DNA from 4 places in the Pseudodesulfovibrio sp. zrk46 genome. Region 2 is predicted to be linked to each of the others. Evidence: predicted binding sites of a transcription regulator. Region 2 holds the regulator's gene; each other region holds the start of a gene.
What was found. Region 2 encodes sigma-54, which starts transcription at its own class of promoters, with help from an activator protein. Its sites were predicted from a motif close to CTGGCACGGNNNNTGCTT; they were not measured.

Region 1: a site for sigma-54 is predicted at 2,256-2,273, ahead of HFN16_RS03020 (Spy/CpxP family protein refolding chaperone). Genes of this name have one in related genera too.
Region 3: a site for sigma-54 is predicted at 3,971-3,988, ahead of HFN16_RS01910 (TadE/TadG family type IV pilus assembly protein). Genes of this name have one in related genera too.
Region 4: a site for sigma-54 is predicted at 2,173-2,190, ahead of HFN16_RS18870 (NifB/NifX family molybdenum-iron cluster-binding protein). Genes of this name have one in related genera too.

What each region holds. Positions count from the first base shown of each region.
Region 1 covers NZ_CP051216.1:650,726-656,247, forward strand. Annotated here, with positions in the region: gene HFN16_RS03010 (ATP-binding protein) at 1-673, opposite strand, end outside; gene HFN16_RS03015 (DUF4405 domain-containing protein) at 698-1,513, opposite strand; gene HFN16_RS03020 (Spy/CpxP family protein refolding chaperone) at 1,684-2,175, opposite strand; gene HFN16_RS03025 (zinc ribbon domain-containing protein) at 2,464-2,679, shown strand; gene HFN16_RS03030 (ABC transporter substrate-binding protein) at 2,941-3,549, shown strand; gene HFN16_RS03035 (hypothetical protein) at 3,559-3,708, shown strand; gene HFN16_RS03040 (cytidine/deoxycytidylate deaminase family protein) at 3,801-4,259, shown strand; gene ribD (bifunctional diaminohydroxyphosphoribosylaminopyrimidine deaminase/5-amino-6-(5-phosphoribosylamino)uracil reductase RibD) at 4,231-5,370, shown strand; gene HFN16_RS03050 (riboflavin synthase) at 5,438-5,522, shown strand, end outside.
Region 2 covers NZ_CP051216.1:3,352,589-3,358,110, forward strand. Annotated here, with positions in the region: gene lptC (LPS export ABC transporter periplasmic protein LptC) at 1-382, shown strand, start outside; gene HFN16_RS15120 (LptA/OstA family protein) at 401-1,249, shown strand; gene lptB (LPS export ABC transporter ATP-binding protein) at 1,249-1,974, shown strand; gene rpoN (RNA polymerase factor sigma-54) at 2,218-3,624, shown strand; gene raiA (ribosome-associated translation inhibitor RaiA) at 3,659-4,198, shown strand; gene HFN16_RS15140 (PTS sugar transporter subunit IIA) at 4,202-4,651, shown strand; gene rapZ (RNase adapter RapZ) at 4,670-5,522, shown strand, end outside.
Region 3 covers NZ_CP051216.1:411,586-417,107, forward strand. Annotated here, with positions in the region: gene HFN16_RS01890 (glycosyltransferase family 39 protein) at 1-414, opposite strand, end outside; gene HFN16_RS18955 (hypothetical protein) at 564-686, opposite strand; gene HFN16_RS01895 (tetratricopeptide repeat protein) at 868-1,404, opposite strand; gene HFN16_RS01900 (TadE/TadG family type IV pilus assembly protein) at 1,809-2,279, opposite strand; gene HFN16_RS01905 (pilus assembly protein TadG-related protein) at 2,289-3,491, opposite strand; gene HFN16_RS01910 (TadE/TadG family type IV pilus assembly protein) at 3,532-3,918, opposite strand; gene HFN16_RS01915 (sigma-54 dependent transcriptional regulator) at 4,170-5,522, shown strand, end outside.
Region 4 covers NZ_CP051216.1:718,981-724,502, forward strand. Annotated here, with positions in the region: gene HFN16_RS18960 (FecR domain-containing protein) at 1-679, shown strand, start outside; gene HFN16_RS03370 (Mrp/NBP35 family ATP-binding protein) at 753-1,631, opposite strand; gene HFN16_RS18870 (NifB/NifX family molybdenum-iron cluster-binding protein) at 1,770-1,979, opposite strand; gene HFN16_RS03380 (sigma 54-interacting transcriptional regulator) at 2,283-3,611, opposite strand; gene hypB (hydrogenase nickel incorporation protein HypB) at 3,748-4,407, opposite strand; gene HFN16_RS03390 (hydrogenase maturation nickel metallochaperone HypA) at 4,429-4,773, opposite strand.

The DNA of each region.
Region 1 (5,522 bases), 1.4 Mb from region 2:
GAAAAACGTAACCGGTCTGATAGGTGGCGGCGCGACGGTACTGGCGAAACTGGGCCAGATGCTTTTCCGCGTTGAACCCCACTACGAGGTAGACGTGGTCGTCCGTAAAGCCGTTCTCTTCCCGGCCTTTACCCTGCCCTTTGCCGTGACGCATGCCCATCCCCATGCCGCGCGGAACTTCACCCGCGAGGAGGGAGGAAATGCCGGGCTGCACCTTGAGGCCGGAGATCAATACATCATGCTTGTCGTATTCGGCCATGACGTGCCAGGCGCGGCCCGCTTCCACATTCTGGGTCACGTTCTCAGGCAGATTGATGGAGGGCTTGGTCTTGTCGCTTTCAGAAGTAACGATGGGACGGCCTTCATCACCGTACAGGGTGATGAACATGATATCTTCCGAGGAGGCGAGTTCTGTGAAAAGCTCCTCGGCCATGGCCGGAAACAGGGGAACGGCCTGCGGATTCATGCGCAAAGAACGCATGATGCGGCTCAGATTGTTGTCCACTCCACGCAGGATGGACGAGCCTGTCATGATCATGTGGTCCTCGACGATTTCGCGCTGGTGCGCGATGGACCGCCACGTCAGATACAGACTGCCGATACCCAGCACGATGAGTGCCAGAACAAGGGCCACCAGAGGCCCTTTTTCCTTGCCGATGGAGTGGACTTCCATAAACTTCCGTTCCGTTATGCCCTGCTACTTGGCGCGTAGGGCGTTGTATACTTCCTTGGGGCTGATGCCGTTCTTGTTGCCGATTTCCTTCATTGTCATGTCTCCATCAGCCTGAATGGAAAGGGATGCCAGCTTGCTCAGCGCATCGTCCAAAGGCAGGCCAAAAGAGGTACAGAGATCGGCGAACCGGAGCTTGCCCGTACCTTCCGGCGGCATGGCCGGCAGTCCGGCGAAGGGATCTCCACCCAGTGCGCCGCGAATCGTATTGAGCACCTGTTGCGGGCTCACGCCCTTGGAGGCGGCGATATCCACAATCCTTGATTCAAGGGTCACCCCTTCATAGCCAGCCTGTTGCAAGGCAGCCAGAGCTTCCTTGGCATCAAAACCGAGGAAACCGCAAAATTTCTTGAGAGGGCTGAGCTCTGCATGACCATAGGGAGGATTGCCATAGGTCTCTGCGGCGGCATCCTTGATGGAGGCCCCCAGATCCAGCAGCTGCTGCATGGGGGGAAGATGGAAGAGCGTGCCCACGGCAACAAAAAGAGTGAGGAGCACGCTGATAATCATGGGCGCAGTCATGACCACCATCTCGCGGGATTTGTTTTTCATGTAGGACATGATGGGCTTCCAGTTCAGCCAAAGGTGGATGAACAACATCACGAGGAACAGAGTTCCCACGGTGATATGGATGTCACCCCACTGTTCCTTGGAAAGGCCCATAAGATGCCAATCGGCCCAGTAGGCGACACGGCCTTGGGGCACGACATAGAGCACCACGCTGGTGATGAGCGTGACGATGAAGGAAATGAAGCTGGTCAGAGATGTGATTTTTCGAAGCATTACGGTCTCCGGGTTATGGGGTTTCCCGTCTCCCTCACGACGGGCACTGTCAGTATTGCTGTTTCGTCACAACCTTGCGGTCCATTATTTTCACATCACAACGGGGCGGCCTTTCCCCGTGAAAAGCCGCCCCGCCTTATCCTGTTTTCCGGGGTTATCGGAAAAGTTTTTTAGTACATGCCTTGTCCCTGGCCCATACCGCGACCCTGACCGGAGCCATAACCTGGGCAGGATTCCTGACCGTATCGGGGGCAGGAGCCGAAGCCGTTACCAACCACGACACCGGTTTCCTTTTCCAGTTCGGCAGCCATGTTCTGGCGGGTATCGACCATCTTGTCGCGCAGCTTGGAAATATCAGCAGTCAGCTTGCCAATCGCCTTCTCATCAGCGTTTCCGCCGTTGATCATGGCCTGCAGAGTGGAGTGCTTGGTCCACATCTCAGTGCGAAGCTCCTGGAACTGGCCGAAGTACTTTTCATAAATCTTGTCCACGGCAGCCTGCTTCTCAGGGGTCAGCTGGCTGTAAAGAGAGTTGCCATAGCCGTTGCCTCCGCAACCGCGTCCATAGCCCTTGCCATAGCCGGGTCCGGCGAAAGAAAAAGCAGCCATAGCCATAACGAGGACGGCAGCCAATGCTGTGATGGTGATGTTCTTTTTAGTCATTGGTAATCTCCTATATACGTAAAAGGTTTCTTGCAGAAGGAAGAAGAAGGAGTGTGTTTTCGCTTCTTTCACCAATCAACAAGCACACCCTGTGCCAAACAGGTAACCAACTGATATTTAAGAATCAACATCACTTTTCAAAGAACAAAAGCACTTTTTTTGTGCAACACCATGCACAGACTTTTGCACATTTTGTGTAACGAGTGCAAGCCTGTTTCCTTGACAATGTGCAAAGAAGTCGCATTTGGTGTGCATCAGCCACATCAATAGCAAGGGAGGAATACCTGTATGCCCATCTATGAATACAAATGCGAAGAGTGCGGCCACGAGTTCGAGGAACTGGTCTCCAGCCAGGAAGCCGTGCCTCCGTGTCCCAAATGTAAATCCGAGAAGGTCGCCAAGCTCATGAGTGCCTGCGCCGTGCAGACCGAAGGCTCTGGCGGCGGCATGCCGGACCTCGGCGCCATGCCCCCCATGGGCGGTGGCTGCGGCGGTGGCGGCTGAGGCATTTAACACGCTGTCCCGGTCCGGGACGCATCATTTTTCAGGGATTGTCCGTGAGGACAATCCCTTTTCTTTTGTATAGGCGACAAGCAATATAATAGCCCATGATATCCGCTGGAGATAACAATTCTACAGTGATGCGAATGCGTCAGTAAGCCCTTGAGGAATGGATGGGGGAACGCGCTCGGCCTCACAAACACAGCCTTAAATAAAACCAGTAACTATTGCGACATAGTCGCTTTATGGGATAGAAGTGGAACCATGTCCTTCATTGTCAGATTAGCAATACTCGTATTCGCAATTATTCTTCCCCTTGGTGCTCAGGCCGGGGAGTTCAAAGTGTGGACCAACAACCTCCCGCCGGTGAAGGACGTCAAGGACGGCCTGCCATCCGGTATCATCGGCGACGTACTGATTGAGATCATGGCTGACAACGGCATCCACTTCGAGACTGGCGACGCACAGCTCTTCCCGCTTAAGGATGCAATCCTCCTTGCCACCGAAACTCCAGGCGGTATCATTTTGGGCACCATGCGTACGACAGAACGCGACAGCATGTTCAAGTGGATCGGCCCCATTTATACCTCTACCATGGGTTTCCTTGCCGCCAAGAGCAGCAATATTGAGCTGAACTCCGTAAGCGATGCCAATCAATACCGCGTCGGCACCATTGTGAATAGCGGATCAGAAAAGGTCGCACACATGCAGAAACTCGACCTTGAGAAGGCCTTCCGGCTCACGGACAACATCAATGCCATAGACCTGCTCGTTGGCGGCGAGATCGACTTGCTGGTCTTTCCCAAGTCCTCCGCCTTCTACCTCATGCTTGAAGAGAACGTGAACCCCAATGACTTTGAGATGGTCCTTTAATTGAGGTCGGTGGAGTTGTCCATCGGTTTCAACGTGGAGACAGACGACTCTTTGATCGAAAGCCTCAGGCAGTCATTCAAGAAGATTCAAAAGCCGGATGCCACCGGCATGTCACGATACCAGCAGATCGTATCCAAGTATTTCCGCCCAACACTCTAACTTTTCGGCCATTTCCTGGCCGTTTCCTTTCGCGGCAAGAAGTGGTAGGTCTTTTCCTCATCGAATCACCAATGTGTATTGAAGGAATAACCATGCACGAAAGATTACCCTGGCCCGACTATTTCATGCGCATCGCCCACCTTGTGGCGCAACGCTCCACCTGCACCCGCCGCGCCGTAGGCGCCATTGCCGTCAAGGACAAACGCGTCCTGGCCACCGGCTACAACGGTGTGCCCACCAATATCGCCCACTGTGAAGACGTGGGCTGCATTCGTGACAAGATGGGTATCCCATCCGGCGAGCGCCACGAGCTTTGCCGCGGCCTTCACGCCGAGCAGAACGTCATAATTCAGGCAGCCACGCACAGCCTCGATCTCAAGGGATGCGATATCTACTGCACCACCAAGCCGTGCATTCTCTGCACCAAGATGCTGATCAACTGCGAAGTCCAGAACATCTATTTTTCCGAGAACTACCCTGACGAACTGTCCGAGGCCATGCTCGATGAGGCCGGAGTGAACTATGTATACATGCAGGGCGACTACAGCTAGCCACGAAGACCACATGGCCTGCGCCATTGATCTGGCGCGCAAGGGACGTGGTGCCACTGCGCCCAATCCCTGCGTGGGAGCCGTGCTGGTGGACAAGGAAGGCTTTATCGTGGCTGGCGGCTGGCATACCCGCTACGGTGCGCTCCACGCTGAGCGCGAATGTCTGGCCACTGCCCGCGCCAAGGGCATCGATCCCACCGGCATGACCATGTACGTCACCCTTGAGCCGTGCAATCATCACGGCAAGACGCCGCCCTGCACCGAGGCCATCATCGAGGCGGGTATCGCCAAGGTGTTCATCGGCACTCGCGACCCCAACCCCGTGGCCGCTGGCGGCGTGGAGAAGCTGGAGAAGCACGGTATCAGCGTGGAGACCGGTGTACTCGAACAGGAGTGCAAGGACCTCATCGCGGATTTCCTGCTCTGGCAGCATTCCCACTCCACCTACAACATCGTCAAGATGGCCGCGACGCTGGACGGCAAGATCGCCTCGCGTCACCGCGTGCCCGAGCCCGTTTCCTGCCCGGAATCCTTCAACCGGGTACACCTGCTCCGGTCCATGGTCGATGCCGTGGTGGTCGGCGGCGGGACTTTCCGCGCAGACAATCCGAGCCTCACCTGTCGACTGGACAATCTGGACGATAATTTCGAGCAGCCCTACGCAGTGATCGTCACCTCCAATCTGCCAGAGGAACCAAACGACTACACCATCCTCTGCGACCGACCGGAGCGGACCATCTTCTTCACCGATAATGAAACGGCCCGCACCCCTCTGGCTGACAAACTTCGAGAGCGAGGCACCCGCGTCTGGCCACTGCCCGGTGAACCGGGAGAGTTGAAGCTTTCTGTCGGTTTTGAGCGACTGCGCGCCGAGATCGGTTGCCACTATACATTGGTAGAAGGCGGTGGCGGGCTGGCCATGCAATGCGCTGCCCAGTCTGTGGCTGACGAGATCGTGCATTTCGTGACGCCGCGCATTCTTGGCGACGATGCAGCTCCGGCCGCTTATTCCGGTCGAGGCGAGGCCCGCATGGCCGACGCGATCAACTACCGTATTTCCCGCTCAGAGCGCACCGGCAAGGACATGATGCTGGTCCTCATGCCGCAGTAGCCGGCGCGATTTACACCCGCGCCGCTCCCTGCTACAACCCGGCCAACGCAACTTTTACGAGGTAATTATGTTCACAGGACTCGTCATGGGCATGGGCCGCATCGAGGCCGCCGATAATCGCGGCGCCGAAACCCGCTTCCGCATCAAGGCAC
Region 2 (5,522 bases):
AAAATCAGCAAAATATAATCAAGAAAAGAAGTTGATTGGTGTTGTACGGCCACAACTGACGGCATACTACGGCGATGATCGGCAAGAAGTTTATGTTAAGGCTGACCGAGGCGAAGTCGATCAGCAAGATGACAATCTAACATTGTATGACAATGTGACCGGACGATTTGGCGATATGGAATTAATCGCTCAGCATCTTGACTACGTAGGTGCAATCGATAAGGTCTATCTCAAAGGGGGCGTAATTGTGCGACGTCCTGACATGACCCTTCAAGCCGCTGCAGTCGAGATCAATTTGGTCACTCATGAACTGGTTGCAGCTGGAAGGGTTAATGCGTTGCTGGCCCCTGAAGGGTTGGATAAAAACCCGTTTAAACAGTAGAGAAGGAGTATGACTCCGATGAAGATCTTATATACCACTGCTTTAACTCTCCTTTGCCTTCTCTTAGCCTCTGGCTCGGCTTGTGCCGAAGACTGGGGTGAAATTCGCGAAGCGACGCAAAATCTAAACGTTCGTGATCAACGCACACCCAAGGGTGAGCATGTCGTGACATTGGCTCGCGGTCAGCGAGTGAAAGTTGATTTCTTGAGAAATGGTTGGTTTGCAGTTTTTAATCTAAATGAAGCAAGTCGAGATGAAAAACGCGCTATTGGTTATGCCAACTCTAAGTTTTTAGCAAAGGTCGCTCAGCAACCATCTAAAAAAACTGCGGACGAAACCACAGCAGTCGAATCCAAGCAAGCGAATGGGGAAGGGGAAGTTAAAGCAGGAGTAGCGGCAACACCGCCTTCCGACACTGGCAGTTTGGGAGTTGATCCAACAAGGACTCCTGTTCAAATTTCCTCAGACAGAATGGTTTACAACGAAAGCGGAAGAGTCGTCTCATTTGTTGGCAATGTTGTTGCAGAGCATGGTGGCTTGACGCTTTGGGCTAATAAACTTTCAGCTTACCTTGGTTCCAAGTCAGGAAAGCAATTTTCCGCTGATTCTATTGAGAGAATCGTGGCATCGGGCAATGTGCGCGCCAAGAAGGGCAAGTCTGAGGGGACTTGTGGTAAGCTGACCTACTTTGTGGCAAGCCAGATGCTCAAAATGGAAGACAATCCCAAGCTTCAAGATGGCCCCAATAGCCTGACAGGTGAGGTGATTAATTTCTACGCTCGCGAAAATCGTAGCGAAGTTGTAGGAGGTAAAGGACAGCGTGTCCGCGCTGTATTCATGACTCCAGAAGGCGTGAAGGTGCCTTAATGTCTAAAGGACTTACAGCCACCAATCTCTCTAAAAGATATGGTCAGAAAGAAGTAGTACACGGCATCAATTTGGAAGTTAATCCACAAGAAGTTGTGGGCTTACTCGGTCCTAATGGAGCGGGTAAAACTACTACCTTTTACATGTTGGTAGGCATCGTTAAGCCTAACACAGGTCAAGTAGTTCTCAATCAAGTTCCACTGACAGATAAGCCTCTTCATGAAAGAGCACGAATGGGGGTTAGTTACCTGCCACAGGAAAACTCCATTTTTAAAAAACTATCTGTTCGCCAAAATCTTGAAATAATACTTGAACAGACTTCCATGAACAAAGCTGCTCAAAAGGAGCGAGCTAATGAACTCATGGAAATGTTTAGAATTACGAAGTTGGCAGACCAGGCGGCTATGTTTCTCTCAGGTGGAGAGCGACGTCGTTTGGAGATTGCTCGTGCACTAATTATGGACCCACAATTTATTCTGCTTGATGAACCGTTTGCTGGGGTTGACCCAATTGCAGTCATTGACATTCAAGAAATTATTTCAGTTCTTAAGTCTATGGGCATAGGCATACTGATTTCAGACCATAATGTGCGTGAGACATTGAACATCTGTGACCGTGCGTACCTTGTATATGAAGGAACAGTTATTCTAGAAGGCAATCCAGAGGAGATTGTACAAAACAGCCGTGCCCGTCAAATTTATTTGGGCGAAGATTTTAGTCTGTAACCCCTTTTTTTACATCTCATAAGCGTTTCTCGATTTACACCTCATCTAAAGGTTGGTACACTTTTTTCATGTGCCATCGAAATAATAACTAGCCCAATAGTTTCGACAGGTTACAAGAGTGTTCTTGATTTTAACATATTGCTGTGGCAATAATATTATTAAGAAGTGGAAAAAAGTTACGTCAATACCGACTATTTGATTTCAAACCGATAGAGATGCCTTCGCAGCCTCCGGGATTTATATATGGGACTCGAACTCAGGCAACAACTTAAGCTTTCCCAACAACTGGTCATGACGCCTCAGTTGCAGCAGGCTATCAAGCTGTTGCAGCTATCTCGTCTTGAGCTGCTGGAAACTGTTCAGCAAGAGCTCATGGAGAATCCGTTTCTAGACGAAACTGAAACTGAGACTGAAGTCCGTGAAAAGGAAGAGCTGACAGAATCCCAACAAGAAGAGGAATTGGTTCGAACTGCGGATTGGGAAAATTATCTCGGAGAATTTTCGTCTACCTCCAAGCAGGCTTCTGCACGTGACTCCGAAATTCCAGAAGAAGGACTTTCCTTTGAAGCACGGCTTGCCTCAAAGCCTTCACTGGAAGGGCATCTCAATTGGCAAATGCGGCTTTCGAATTTTACAGATAGTGACATTGCTATTGGTGAAATTGTCATCGGAAACGTTGATCATAATGGTTATCTTCAGGCTTCCAATGAAGAGATCATGTCCATGGTTCAGGCTACCGAAGATGAAATTGAAGATGTTGTAAAGCGTATCCAGCGGCTTGATCCTGTTGGCGTAGGAGCTCGAACTCCTCAAGAATGCTTGCTCGTTCAGATGGATGTGCTTGGATACGATGATCCAATTTTGGAATCTTTGGTTCGTGATCATCTCGAAGACTTGGAAAAGAATCGCTATAAGCCACTCGCGCGAAAGTTTAAGATTTCCATGGAAGAGCTCAAGGAATATCTTGATCTTCTTCAGACTCTTGATCCTATGCCGGCAACAAGCTTTTCAAGCACTGATCCGCACTATGTGAGTCCAGACGTTTTTGTCTATAAGTACGGAGATGAGTTTGTCATAATCCTTAATGAAGATGGCTTGCCTCGTTTGCAAATGAACAGCTTCTACATGGATTCTATGAAGGGTGCGGCGGATAAAGAAAAAGAATATTTTCAAGAAAAAATGCGATCTGCCGCATGGTTAATGAAAAGTCTGTACCAACGGCAGAGAACATTGTACAAAGTAGTTGAGAGTATTGTCCGTTTTCAACGGGAGTTCTTTGAAGAAGGTGTAACCAAGCTCAAACCTTTGATCCTCAAGGAGGTAGCTGAGGACATCGAGATGCATGAGTCTACCGTAAGCCGAATTACTACCAGTAAGTACGTTTCAACGCCGCATGGCATTTATGAATTGAAGTTTTTCTTCAATAGTGCACTGGATTTGAATGACGGTTCTCAGGTAGGGTCGGAAAGCGTAAAGGCGCTCATCAAGCAAATGATCGCCGAGGAAGATACGAAGAAGCCACTAAGCGATGAAAAAATTGGAGAAATACTCAAGGAGAAACTCGATGTTAACATCGCAAGGCGAACCGTCGCCAAGTATCGTTCCGCCATGGGTATCGCCTCTTCTTCAAAGCGTAAACAATACTTCTAATTAGTTTCTCGTATAATCAACCAGGAGGTAGCATATGAACATAAGCTTCACTTTCAAGAACTTTGAGCCGTCCGACCACTTAAAGGACTACGCACAGAAGCGTTTTGAAAAGGTGGGCAAGTTCGTTTCCGATACCGAAGCCGATCTCCAGGTGAACCTGCTGGTCGACAAGTTCCGTCATAAGGCGGACGTTATCCTTAACGCGGACAGCATCCATATATCTGCATATGAAGATTCTGAAGACATGTACTCGACCATTGATATGGTATTAGACAAGGTCGAGGCTCAGCTTCGTAGAATGCGTGAGAAGATAAAGAATCGCAGCCGTCAAGGCCGTGGTAGCAAGGTTCAAATGAATTTCTTGTCTTATGATGATGTGACTGGAGACGAAGGTCCTTCAATTGTAGGCACTGATTCATATGAGGCCAAGCCCATGTCTATTGATGAGGCTGCAGAACAACTTAATACGCTTGATAATGAATTCCTCGTTTTCTTGAATGCCGAGACTGAGGGTGTAAACGTAATCTATAAGCGAAAGAACGGCGATTTCGGACTGATCGACCCCGGAAACTAGACTATGAAGCTTGGTGACTACCTGGAAAAGGACCTTGTCCTTTCCGAATTAACCTCTGCAACTAAGGCAGAGGTGTTAAATGAACTTATCACTCCTTTGAGTGAAAAATATCCAGAGATGGACACGAACCAAGCGGTTCGTGTCCTTCTTGATCGTGAAAAACTCGGAACAACTGGTATTGGAGATGGAATCGCAATACCACATGGAAAATTAGAGGATTTGGATAAAGTTATCGTTATCGCGGGGCGAAGCAAGACTGGTGTCGAATTCGATGCGTTAGATCATAAGCCGTGCTCGATTTTTTTCCTTGTTCTAGCCCCTGAGAGTGTTGCTGGAATGCACCTACGTATTCTAGCGCAAATTTCTCGTATATTGAAGGACTCTGAATTCCGTAATGAGTTTATCGGTGCAGATGGTCCTGAAGGTCTTTGGAAACTCCTCCAAGGTGTTTAGCCCAAAAGGATTCTTTCTTTGAGCCCAAGTAATACCTTTCCCGTTGTTGTAGTCACCGGTATTTCCGGTTCTGGAAAAAGCACAGCTCTCAAAGTATTTGAGGATCTGGGCTTTTTTTGCATTGATGGACTTCCTGCGGGAATGTCAGCCAAGATCGCTGAGTTAATCCTTAAAGAGGATGCTAAATATCGTGGCCTGGCTTTGGGTATGGATATGCGTCAACTAGAATTTTTGGATGGCTGGCATAATGCTCTACGAGACCTTACTGATCTGGGAATAGTGCCACAGGTATTGTTTTTGGAGGCAAAGCAGGATGAGTTAGTTCGTCGGTACGCAACGACACGAAGGCTCCATCCTCTTGAAAGTCAATCTCTAGGACTGGAGCAGGCCCTTGCAAAAGAAAGAGAAATGCTCGGGCCAATTCGTGAGAATGCCGAGTTGGTACTAGATACTACACATTACTCAGTACATGACTTGCGAAGAGTTATTCAAACAAAATGGACAGCGATTGAAGAATTAGGGCGTGGTATGCGAGTGCATATCATTACTTTTGGGTTTAAATACGGTGTTCCGACAGAAGCAGATTTTGTCTTTGACCTTCGATTCCTTCCTAACCCTTATTTTGACAAGAACCTTCGTCAATTGTCTGGCTTAGAAAAGTCTATTCAAAATTATGTTTTGAAGAGTGATGTTGGAGAAGAGTTTGAGGCGAAATTTTTGGATTTTATAAGCTACATGTTGCCTCTTTATGCAGATGAAGGGCGTTATAGAATAACACTAGCGTTAGGTTGTACTGGTGGCCGACATCGTTCTGTATCTGTGGCTGAGTCCGTACTGGCTACCTTAAAGAAAAAAGGGTATGCAGTCACAA
Region 3 (5,522 bases), 1.1 Mb from region 2:
CAGAAGGAGCGGATTATCCGTGGTAGCAAGGATACCAAGTCCATTGAGCAGTATCATGGTCGCAGACACGAACAGGGCATAGAGGGCCAGCCTGTATTCGCGCCACACGCGGGAAATACCAATATACAATGCCGCCTGAATGCCGGTCATGCCGATGATCGAGCCAAACCGTACGCCCAGTTCCGTGGAACCAAAGACCTTGCACCAGAGGCTGATGACCCAGGCGATGAGCGGTCCCTTGGAATAGTAGGAAAGTTGTGGGCGGCGAATCCAGTCCCAGTATTGAGCTTCGTCCTGAACGAGGTTCAGTTGGCCGGACGCCACAAACCAGTAGCGCACAACAAACGACACCGCGATGATCATGAAGGCGATCACGTCCAGTCGAAACGAGTATGTATCGTTGGGTTTCGTCATGTTGCGTGTCAGGTATATTATATATGGGTGGCTTGGCAAGTGCAGCCCTGTGCCGCCCCGCTCCAGTCTCGCCTCCTCAGCACTTCTCAATAAAAAGAGGCAGACCCCGTTGCCAGGGCCTGCCTCTTTATCGATCGGTAGATGAGTTATTACTTCTTTTCGTCCTTGCTATCACTCTTTTCGTCCTTGCTCTCGGAGTAATTTTCATCCCACAGCCCACAGCTGTCAGAAATACAGGAGAGACACGGTCCGGGATAATCCATGTTAGGCATAAGCGCCTCCGCTTTTGGTGTATAATGATGGGCGGCCTCGTTGTATGGCCGCCTGTAATTTCAAATTCGATATTTAAATAATAACGATTATCAATATCATTGCAAGTCTTATTTGTCTTTTGCGCAAAAAAAAGGCCCGGCAAATGCCAGGCCTGTGCAATTTCATTCTTAATTCAGACAGTTAGCTATACTTTTTACAGTATCGCAAGAATTTCTGCGCTTCCATGAACTCAGGATTGATATTCAGAGCTTCCTGCAGGCTCTCGATACATTCCTTGTTCAGCCCCTTCTCGAAGTAGACACGGGCCATATTGAAGTAGACGTTCTCGTCGTCACGGACGATTTCCAACGACTTCTCATAGTAGCGAATAGACTCGTCGTAATGGCCGTTCTTGCGCAGGCTAATACCGAATGAGTTAAACTTCTGGCGGTATTCGTAAGTAAATGCCTCAGACAATCCCAACAAGGTATTCAGCACCTTTTTGAGCTTGTTGAATTCCTTGGTCTCGGAATAGACCTCGCCCAGACCGTAGTTGGCGTCGATGTTCTTTTCATCGATCATCAAGGCCTTGATGAACTGACTCTCCGCCTCTTCCATCTTTCCTTGCTCAAAGGCTTTTTCGCCTTCGTCTATCTTGCGGGCAAGGGTCTCCAGCGCAGGCACAGTATGCACCCGATAGTAACTTGGCTCGGGCGTGTACTGTTTGAGAAAATCCATCTGATTCAAAACGGTGCGAACTCCGGATGGGACATGATGAGCATTGAGAGGCTGAACTTCAAAGTCATCAGTGGATAACTGACGGGCATACCAGTACGTGACGTTTGCGTGTGTCCCCGATGTCGTTCCAGCACCAATTTCCGATTCTATAAATAGCGAATATACGCCTAATATCTGTGGATATTTACTCAAAACAGAGCTCCGATGCTTTTTTATTTCGAGCCGTTAGCCATCTCTACACAGGCGTACGGCGCAGCTTTTTTTATATCGCACAGATGTTGTAAAATCAATAATTCTTATCAAGTCATACATATCCTTCCGTAAAACAATAAAAACCCCTGACGGGGCTTTCATTGGGGTAGGAAGATAAGGGGCGAACAACCGCTAGGCCTAGCGGAAAAATCTTAATTATCGCAGGGCTTCCATGGCTCGTTTAGCTTTCTGTCCTGCCCATGCAACGAAACAGTCGTGGGCAGAATGGAACTGACGATCGGGGTAAACGGCTCATAATTGTAGACCACGGCAACCTGAACCAACCCACAGGGATCGCCAGCGCTGCCGACTGCACCTGCGCCGCTAGCCGCAGGAGTCGGCCATGAGGAGATGACGATCTCCTTGGAACCGTTGTCCAGATCAGCCAACCAGTCCGCAGCGATCTGATTTATCTGAGAGATGCGTGTGCCCTCTTCTTCGCCTACGCCGGTGGCAGCAAATCGGGTTGCCACCTGAGCGGCCTTCTGCACGGCGAGCCAGGAATAGAACATGTTACCGAACTCCACCAGGCCGAAGACCAGTGTCACGACGAACGGCAGGACCATGGCAAATTCCATGGAGGTGATGCCCTGCCGGGCTATGCGCTGCTTCTGATTCTTCATGGTGTCCTCCTAGTTCAGCAGGCGCCAGCCGAGCTGCTTGCCAATTTCCTTGAATACTTCGGGGATATCGTAGACTGAGGGGGCATTGAAGTAATGATCGTCAGTGCCTTCCTTGCTGGAAGCGATCTGCTTCATCAAATTGATATCCGTACTGTCCGAGGAGCCGAAGCGGATGGCGAAGATCTCAACGCCGGCATCCTTGGCCAGTTGAGCCTCTTCGAGCATCTCCGTATTGAGCACGCCGCCGTTTTCACAGTGGGAGGTGTCGTCGCCCATACGGAAGTAGGCGTTGGTCCAGTAGTTGTTGGGACGATAGTATGCACGGTAGGAACCACCGCATTCTCCGTCTTCGGTGTCACCGTCGGTCAACACGATCATAATCTTGCGGTAGTCATCCTTGTCACCGCCCTCGGTGTAAGGTGCGTCCTGCGTCAGGACATGACGCCCCCACTTGATGCCCTCGGGGATCACCGTGCCGGAAGAGTTACCGGTGGCAGTCTGTTCGTTAATGGCATCGATAACCGCATCCTTGTCCTTGGACAAAGGCATGATCTCGGGGATATTGGAACAAGTGTCCATGGCTATGCGCCTGCGATAGTCATAAGGAAGTGCGTAATACTCATCCATGAAATCTTCATGCAGGCCGGTCTCGTTGAGGGAGCCGTCCGCATTGCGGCAACCGCCGGGCAAACCGTCCACACCATCGCCTACGCGGACCTTGCCGCGGAAAGGCACTACCCCGACTTTGGTATCAGGATCAGCACCATCAGGCATGAGCAGTTCCGTCAATTCAACCGAGGCCTCCTTGACCATATTGATGGGTGTCCCCTTCATGGAACCAGAGTTGTCCACAACGAACACCACTTCGAGCTTATTGAAACCTGCTGCTGCGTGGGCATACACCCAAGGGTCCATCAAATCGAAAATCTGCATGAGCAACAACTCGACTCTGTACTTGGCTTTGACCACCACACTGCGCACCTCGGTTCCCGGAGTCACGGATTCGACTTCGGCACCGCTCAGGTTGCGCTCCACCATATCGTTGACGGCGGCGGCGACAATCCCTTTGTCGATGTCAGGATCATAAGGAAGTTGAAGGCTGCCCGCGAGCGCACCAGCGTCCACGGCGGCCTGAAGGCGGGTGTGGGCCATATACATATTACCCATATCAAGTGCGAGACCAGCCACGCCCAGCATGACCGGAATTAACATGGCAACAAAGGCGCTGGCAGTTCCCCTGCGAGAAATGCTGCTACGGGAGCGGCATGACAGTCTGCGCCACCATTGGGAAGGACTTGTCGCCAGTAAGCAATTCAAAGGCGTCTTCGCCGAACGGTACGTAAGCATAGGAAACCTCGACAGTCACAGTATTGGTGCCGGCGTCCGTGGTCACGGACGTGGTCAGGAAATTGGTATCCAGCTCGGACACCACGGATTCCACCAGGGCCTGAATGTCGGAAGAACCGCCATCCATCAGGGCCAGACGCGCGCCTTCACGGCTCGCTTCCGTCAGACTGGAATAGGCATGCATGGCATTACCCCCTTCCACAAGCAGAAGCAGAATCATCACCATGGCCGGAAGCATGATGGCAAATTCGACTGCCGCTATCCCTCTCCGTGATGTCTCTCTCTTTCTCATTGCACACCTCTCGCACTTGCTGCTGAACACATGTTTGATTTGCAATTTATAACAGCAACAGATGTGCCAGAGAAACTCACCGACTACACAAAATGATCACTAATACCTTGATTTTGAATCATAATTTTTTTTGTGACCAAAACATTCTTTCGAACGTATAAGTTGAGTGAGAGCATAGTTATCTATTTTTTGTAGATTTTCTGAAGCTATGAGTGTATAGTAAGAACAAATGAACAATGGTGAGGAATGACGTGGCAGAACGAATCCTGATAGTCGACGACGATCGCGCCTTTCAAGGCATGCTGGTCGAAGCCCTGACAGACAAGGGCTATGAAGTCGACACTGCATCCACTGCCGAGGACGGCATCAAAAAGGCCGGAGCCAAGAGCTTCGACCTGATTCTGCACGACATCAAACTGCCCGGCATGTCCGGCCTGGACGCCCTGCCCCATCTGGCAGAGGCCGCGCCCGGCGTGGATGTCATCGTCATGACCGGGTACGCCTCCAAGGATTCCGGCGTTGTCGCCATGCAACGCGGCGCCTATGACTACTTTACCAAGCCGTTTTCCCTGAGTGAGATGGAAGTCGTTGTCCGCCGTGCCTTGGAAAAGCGACAGATGCAGACCGAGCTGGCCGAGCTCAAGAAGCGCGGCGGCGGAAGTCCGCTCAACGACATCATCGGCCAGTCCGCCCCCATGCTGGCGGTCAAGGAACGCATTGCCCGCGTGGCCGAGCTCAATGCCGATGTCCTGATCATGGGTGAAACCGGTACTGGTAAGGAGCTGGTCTCCGACACCATTCACGCGTTGAGCCCTCGCGCCAAGGGGCCCTTCATCAAGCTCAACTGCGCCGCCATCCCGGAAAACCTCATCGAAAGTGAACTCTTTGGTCATGAAAAGGGCGCATTCACTGGCGCCAATGCAGCCAAGCAGGGTAAGTTCGAACTGGCCAAGGGCGGCACTATATTACTTGATGAATTGGGTGAGATGCCCATTCACCTGCAGCCCAAGCTGCTACGCGCAGTCGAGCAGAAGCAGGCAGAACGTCTGGGCGGCACCAAGCCCATCAAGTACGATGTGCGCATCATCGCCGCCACCAACCGCGACCTTGAAGAGCGCGTGCAGGACGGCAAGTTCCGCAGCGATCTATACTATAGACTTAATGTGGCGACCCTGATCCTGCCGCCCCTGCGCGACCGCAAGTCCGACCTGCCCGAGCTGTCGGAGTTCTTCCTTGATCGCGCCAACAGACGGCTCGGCACCGATATTTCGGCCATTTCCACCGAGGCCATGGAGATATTCTTCAACTACGACTGGCCGGGCAATGTGCGCCAGTTCGCCAATGCCGTGGAACGCGCGGCCATCTTCTGCACCTCCTCGGTCATCACTCCTGCGGAAGTGGATCAGGCATTCTCCAACAAGCAGCCAGAGGCCGAGCAGACCGCGACAGCCCTGCCGGAATCAGACCTCCCACTCAAGCAGGCCTTGATCCAATATGAGCGATATCTCATTGAGAACGCCCTGCGCAGAGCCAAGGGACGCCAGACGTCCGCAGCCGAATCCCTCGGAATTTCGGCCAAGAATCTGTGGAACAAGCTCCAAAAG
Region 4 (5,522 bases), 1.4 Mb from region 2:
TTCCTTTGGCAGGGACTCCGACGGCACAGACGTGGATCAGACAGGCTTCACCGTGGATGAAAAGACCGACGGGGCCGACACCTTTGATGGCAGCCTTGCCGACAGCACCATGGTCATTGCCCATGACGGCGACGACGACATTTCTGGAACAATAGGCGATGACTGCATGCTCTTCGGCGGCGGAGGCGATGACGAGCTCTCCTGCTACGGCGACACATGCGTCCTGTCTGGCGGCACAGGCAACGACACGCTGATCGGCACCAATGGGGACTCTCTCGTGGGCGGCTCCGGCAGCGATCTATTTGGCGTGGGCGGCGCTTCTGCCGGCACCTTCAATTTCACCGTACTCGATTTCAGCAGCGCCGAGGGCGACAAGATCGGTTTCACCAACGTGGTCACTGAATTCGTACATGACGACAACAGCGACGGGGTCCTGGACTCAAATTACTTCGCCAGCTTCGAGAACTACGGCGACTATGACCCCAGCTACGGCGCATTATCAGGCGGCAATTCGGACCACAAGTTCGTCTACGCCCCCATCGATGCAGGCGAAACCCAATGGGGACTCTACTACTGCAGTGACGGCACCGGAGCCGGAACTAACGGCGAACTCTTTGTCACTTTTGACAGCGATGTGGACCTGACAGCAGACGACATCACCTTTCCGACCATCACATAGTTTTTTCACCGCGCACCAACAAAAAAAGGCCGGGCATAACGCCCGGCCTTTTTTATTTCAGTAACTATCCGCCCTACGCCATTTTGATCGGGTCGGGGAGGTCCAGCATGGGAGCGATGATCTCCTTCATGGCCTGACCAGTGGCGGTATCTTCCTTCACCTTCATGAAGGGGAAACCTTCGTCGCCGGAATGGGCGACAGCCGGGTCCATGGGGATGCGACCGAGGAAACGGACGCCAGCTTCTTTGGCGAGGTCTTCGCCGCCGCCGGAATTGAAGATGTTGTGCACCTTGCCACAGTCGGGGCAGGCAAATCCGGACATATTCTCGACAAGGCCGAAGACGCGGTTGCCCACATCACCCACGAAGGAAAGGGAGCGGCGAACGTCATCGATGGCCACGCCCTGCGGGGTGGTCACGACCACGGCCATTGCGGTGGGTCCGAGGGTCTGCAGGGTGGACAGGGGCTCGTCGCCGGTGCCCGGAGGGCAGTCAACAATGAGGTAGTCCAGATCGCCCCACATGACGTCTTCCACGAACTGCTTGATCAGGCCCACTTTCACGGGACCACGCCAGATGACGGCCTGACGCTCGTCTTCCAGCAGAAAACCGAGGGACATGACGGAGAGGTTCTTGCTCCAGGGGACCGGCTCCATGCAATCCACGCCCATGTGCGGCTTCTCACCCTTGAGGGAGAGGAGGCGCGGCACGCTGGGACCGTGAACGTCTACATCGAGGAGGCCGACCTTCTTGCCTGCCAGAGACAGGGCCACGGCGATGTTGGTGGCCACGGTGGATTTACCCACGCCGCCCTTACCGGACATGACCACGATCTTGTGCTTGATCCGGCCGAGGGTCTTCTGAAGCTTGTCATCCACCGGCTGATCGCAACCAGTGGAGCTGGCACAAGTGCCATCGGAATTTGCCGAGGAGCAACCGCTGCATCCGCTCATATCTTTTCTCCTAAAAAATGACGGTCAAACGGCCGCCGTTGGGTATCAAAATTCACCGCCCATGCCGGGCGGTCAGCAACAAATAATCACCGTTGTGGGAAAGTCAAATACCAGAGTTGTGAAGTCTGCTATTCCGGCTCACTGATCAAACGCCGCCCGGCAGCCGGGCATGGCGAGTGAGACGAGATTGTCTGCCTTGAAAGCATCCAGCACGCACTCCACATCGCCGCTGAGCCAGGGGAATACGGTCACGCCGTTCAGCTCCAGCCTTGCCCGGGCCTGTGTACTGAGCGCGCCGCACAGCAAAAGGGATACCCCGCAGGCCAATATGGCGGATGTCCTGTCCATAGGGTCCTTTGAGGGAAGGGATAGGAGGCCTGCGGGGTAAATATTGTCATCTTGTATTTCAAACAGCCTTAGCTCGTCTGCAGTATCACAGACAGAAGCCAGCCGATCTCTATAGCACGCCAGACAAAGCAGCGTTCTGTTGCTTGCACACATAATCGCTCCGTCCGGCGAACCCAAACCGGCCGGATTGATCGAGCATGGAACGTGCCAAAAAACAACCACTGTCAATTCAATGCGTTACTGAAAAGCAGCACACAAAAACGGGCGCACAGTTCGCCCTGCGACTACTTTCAAGACGAATTATTAGCCCTCGTCATCCTTTGCGAGCATTCGTCGCAACGTGTCCTTGGAGATTCCCAGTTCACGGCAAGTTGCCATGCGCTTGCCCTTATTACGGGCCAAAGCCACCCGTGCGGCCCTGCGCTTGATCTCGTCCATGGTGCCATAGAGGCCGCTGGTTCCTTCGCCTCCGGCGGCATCGGGCTGGAGATGGTCAGGCAAGTGTTCCATCTGGATGAAGCCCGACGAACAGAGAATAAAGGCGTACTCGAGAATATTCTCCAGCTCGCGCACATTGCCGGGAAAGTCGTGCCGCATCAGCACATGCAGGACGTCCTCACTGATGCCCTCGATCTCCTTACCTTGCACCGTATTGAACTCGCCGACAAAGTGCTCGACCAGCAGCGGGATATCCTCACGTCGCTCGGTCAAAGGCGGCAGGTCCATAGTCACGACGTTGAGGCGATAGTACAGGTCCTGCCGAAACCGGCCGTCCGCCACCCGTTTTTTCAGGTTACGGTTGGTGGCAGCCACGATGCGCACATCCGCCCGAACCTCGCCAAGCCCGCCCAGGGGCTCGAAGGTGCGTTCCTGCAGGAAGCGCAACAGTTTCACCTGCAATGCGCCGGGCAGGTCGCCGATCTCATCAAGAAACACAGTGCCACCCTCGGCCATCTCCAACCGCCCCGGCTTGTCCGTACGGGCGTCGGTGAATGCCCCGGCCTTGTAGCCGAACAGCTCCGACTCCAGCAGGGTGTCCGGCAGCGCGCCACAGTTCACGGCCACGAACGGCTTGTCCTTGCGCGGACTCAAGTTATGGATGGCGCGGGCGAACAATTCCTTGCCTGTTCCCGACTCGCCGAGCAGCAGGACGGTGGCCGAACTCTGGCTCACCTGCGGCATGATGCGAAATATTTTTTCCAGCGCCGTGCTGCGCCCGATGATGTCCTCGAACCGATAGAGGTCCTTGACCTTGCGCCGCATGACATGGATCTCGGACAGATCGCGGAAGATCTCCACGCCGCCCACCACTTCGCCCTGTGCATTGGTCAGGGGCGAGGCCGAGATGGACACCGGGACCTTGGTGCCGTCGCTGCGAATGATAAAGATGGATTTGTTGATGATCCGCTTGCCCGCGTGGATGCACTCACCAATGGCACACTGCCCGTCGCACACGCTGGACCGGAACACGTCACGGCACTGGCTGCCCACGGCCTCACTGGCCGGGATGCCGGTGATACGCTCGGCAGACTCGTTGAAATAGGTGATGTTCCAGTCCGCATCCACGGTAAACAAACCGTCGGCAATGGAGGCGAAGACATCCTTCAATGGTAGATTCTCGGGGAAAGACATGGCGAAACACTACGCACCCGAATGGAACTTGCCAATGGGAAAACGCCTTTTCCGGGCGGCATTTTCTCCCGATGGACGAAAAAAGCGCCCACTCGCATGTGCGGGTGGGCGCTCTGAATGTCGATAGAGGGCTGGCTTACAGCTTTTCAGCGCGCTTTTCACGCAGCCACTTGTACCACTCTTCCATGTTCTCACCGCTGCGGGCGGAGATGGGCATGACCTCGATGTCCTTGTTCAGCTTGGTGGCGTGGCCCTTGGCCTTGTCGAGGTCGAAGTCGACGTAGGGGAGCAGGTCCACCTTGTTGAGCAGCATGACAGCGGAGATGTGGAACATGAGGGGGTATTTTTCCGGCTTGTCGTCACCTTCGGCAACGGACAGCAGGGTGACCTTGTAATCTTCGCCCACTTCAAATTCTGCGGGGCAGACCAGGTTGCCCACGTTTTCCACGAACAGGATGTCCAGACCTTCGAGGTCGAGTGCCTTGAGGGAATCCAGCACCATGCCGGAATCGAGGTGGCAGCCGCCTTCGGTGTTGACCTGCACGGCCTGGGCGCCGGTGGCGGCCACGCGCTGTGCGTCATTATCGGTCTGGAGGTCGCCTTCGATGACCGCCATCTTGAACTCTTCCTTGAGGTCGGTCAGGGTGCGTTCCAGCAAGGTGGTCTTGCCTGCGCCCGGAGAGCTCATGAGGTTGAGGCAGAGAATCTTCTTCTCTTTAAATTTAGCTTTAAGTTCCTCGGCAAGCCGATCGTTGGCCTCGAGGACATTGCGTACGATGGTGACTTCCTGTGCCATGAATAACTCCTCAATATGTTACTACTCGTCGTCGATTTCAATCGAATCGATGAGCATTTCCTTCCCTTGCAAAACCTTATGTCCAAGTAACTGATCGCACTTCGGACACGGCATGCACCGCGAATGCTCAGGGACAAATTCCTCGCCGCAATCACCGCACGCCACTCTGATGGGGATTTCAACAATCTCCAGCTCGGCTCCGTCAAAGCCTTCAGTGGGTGTCAGCGCATCCCAGGCGAACTTCAGGGATTCAGTGACCACACCGGCGAGCGCGCCGTTTTTGATGACCACTTTCTTGAGCTTCTTGCCGTCGTGCTTGACCATTTCCTCGCGCAGGATGCCGAGTATGGATTGAACTATAGACATTTCATGCATGGAAATTTGGCTTACCCCTTTTTCAAGGGTGCGGCAAGGGAGATTCGGCATTTCGGATAAAAGAAAAGAGGAAGTCGCCTTCGGCTCCGATTTTATTGAGATAAAGTTTGAAAGGCAAAAATGGAAGACCGCCTATCGGCGGCGATTGTTGTACTCATTCCCTGCCGGAGGCGTCCTACGCGGACGGCGGTTCTTTCTATCTCTGCTGTCCTCATCCGTAAGCCTCGAAAATCTCGGCAACGGCTGACGGCTGGCTGAGCCGCCCCAAGAAAGAACCAAAGAAACGCGGCTTTGTGTGCTCCCCGCCTCGTGAGCTTTCGCCAAGAATCTGATCCAAATCGAATGCCTTGTATTGCCCCTCGCGAACGAGTTCGCTTCATTTTGCCTTCGTAAACAAGCGGCATTCAATTTGGTCAGCTTCTACAGCTTAGGCTCAAGGGCTGGTCCAATCCTTTGTGTAAAGGCAAAAAGCCCAGATTCCCCCATATCCCCCAAAAAACACCCCAAGGGCCTTGGGTGCGCAGCACCCAACACCGTGTTAACGCCATACACTACCAACAAGCGTACGCCACCTCCCCGCCTTCAAGGCTTGTGAGAGTGGTGCAGCTGTGCATTTCTCGGGTGCCGATCGGCCGGAGGCGTAGCCCAGCTACGGAGAGGACCGGGCGGTGCACGAAAAATGCGCAGATGCGCCGCTATCGCAAGCCGGAGCAACGCAATCAATTGACAAACGATGCAAA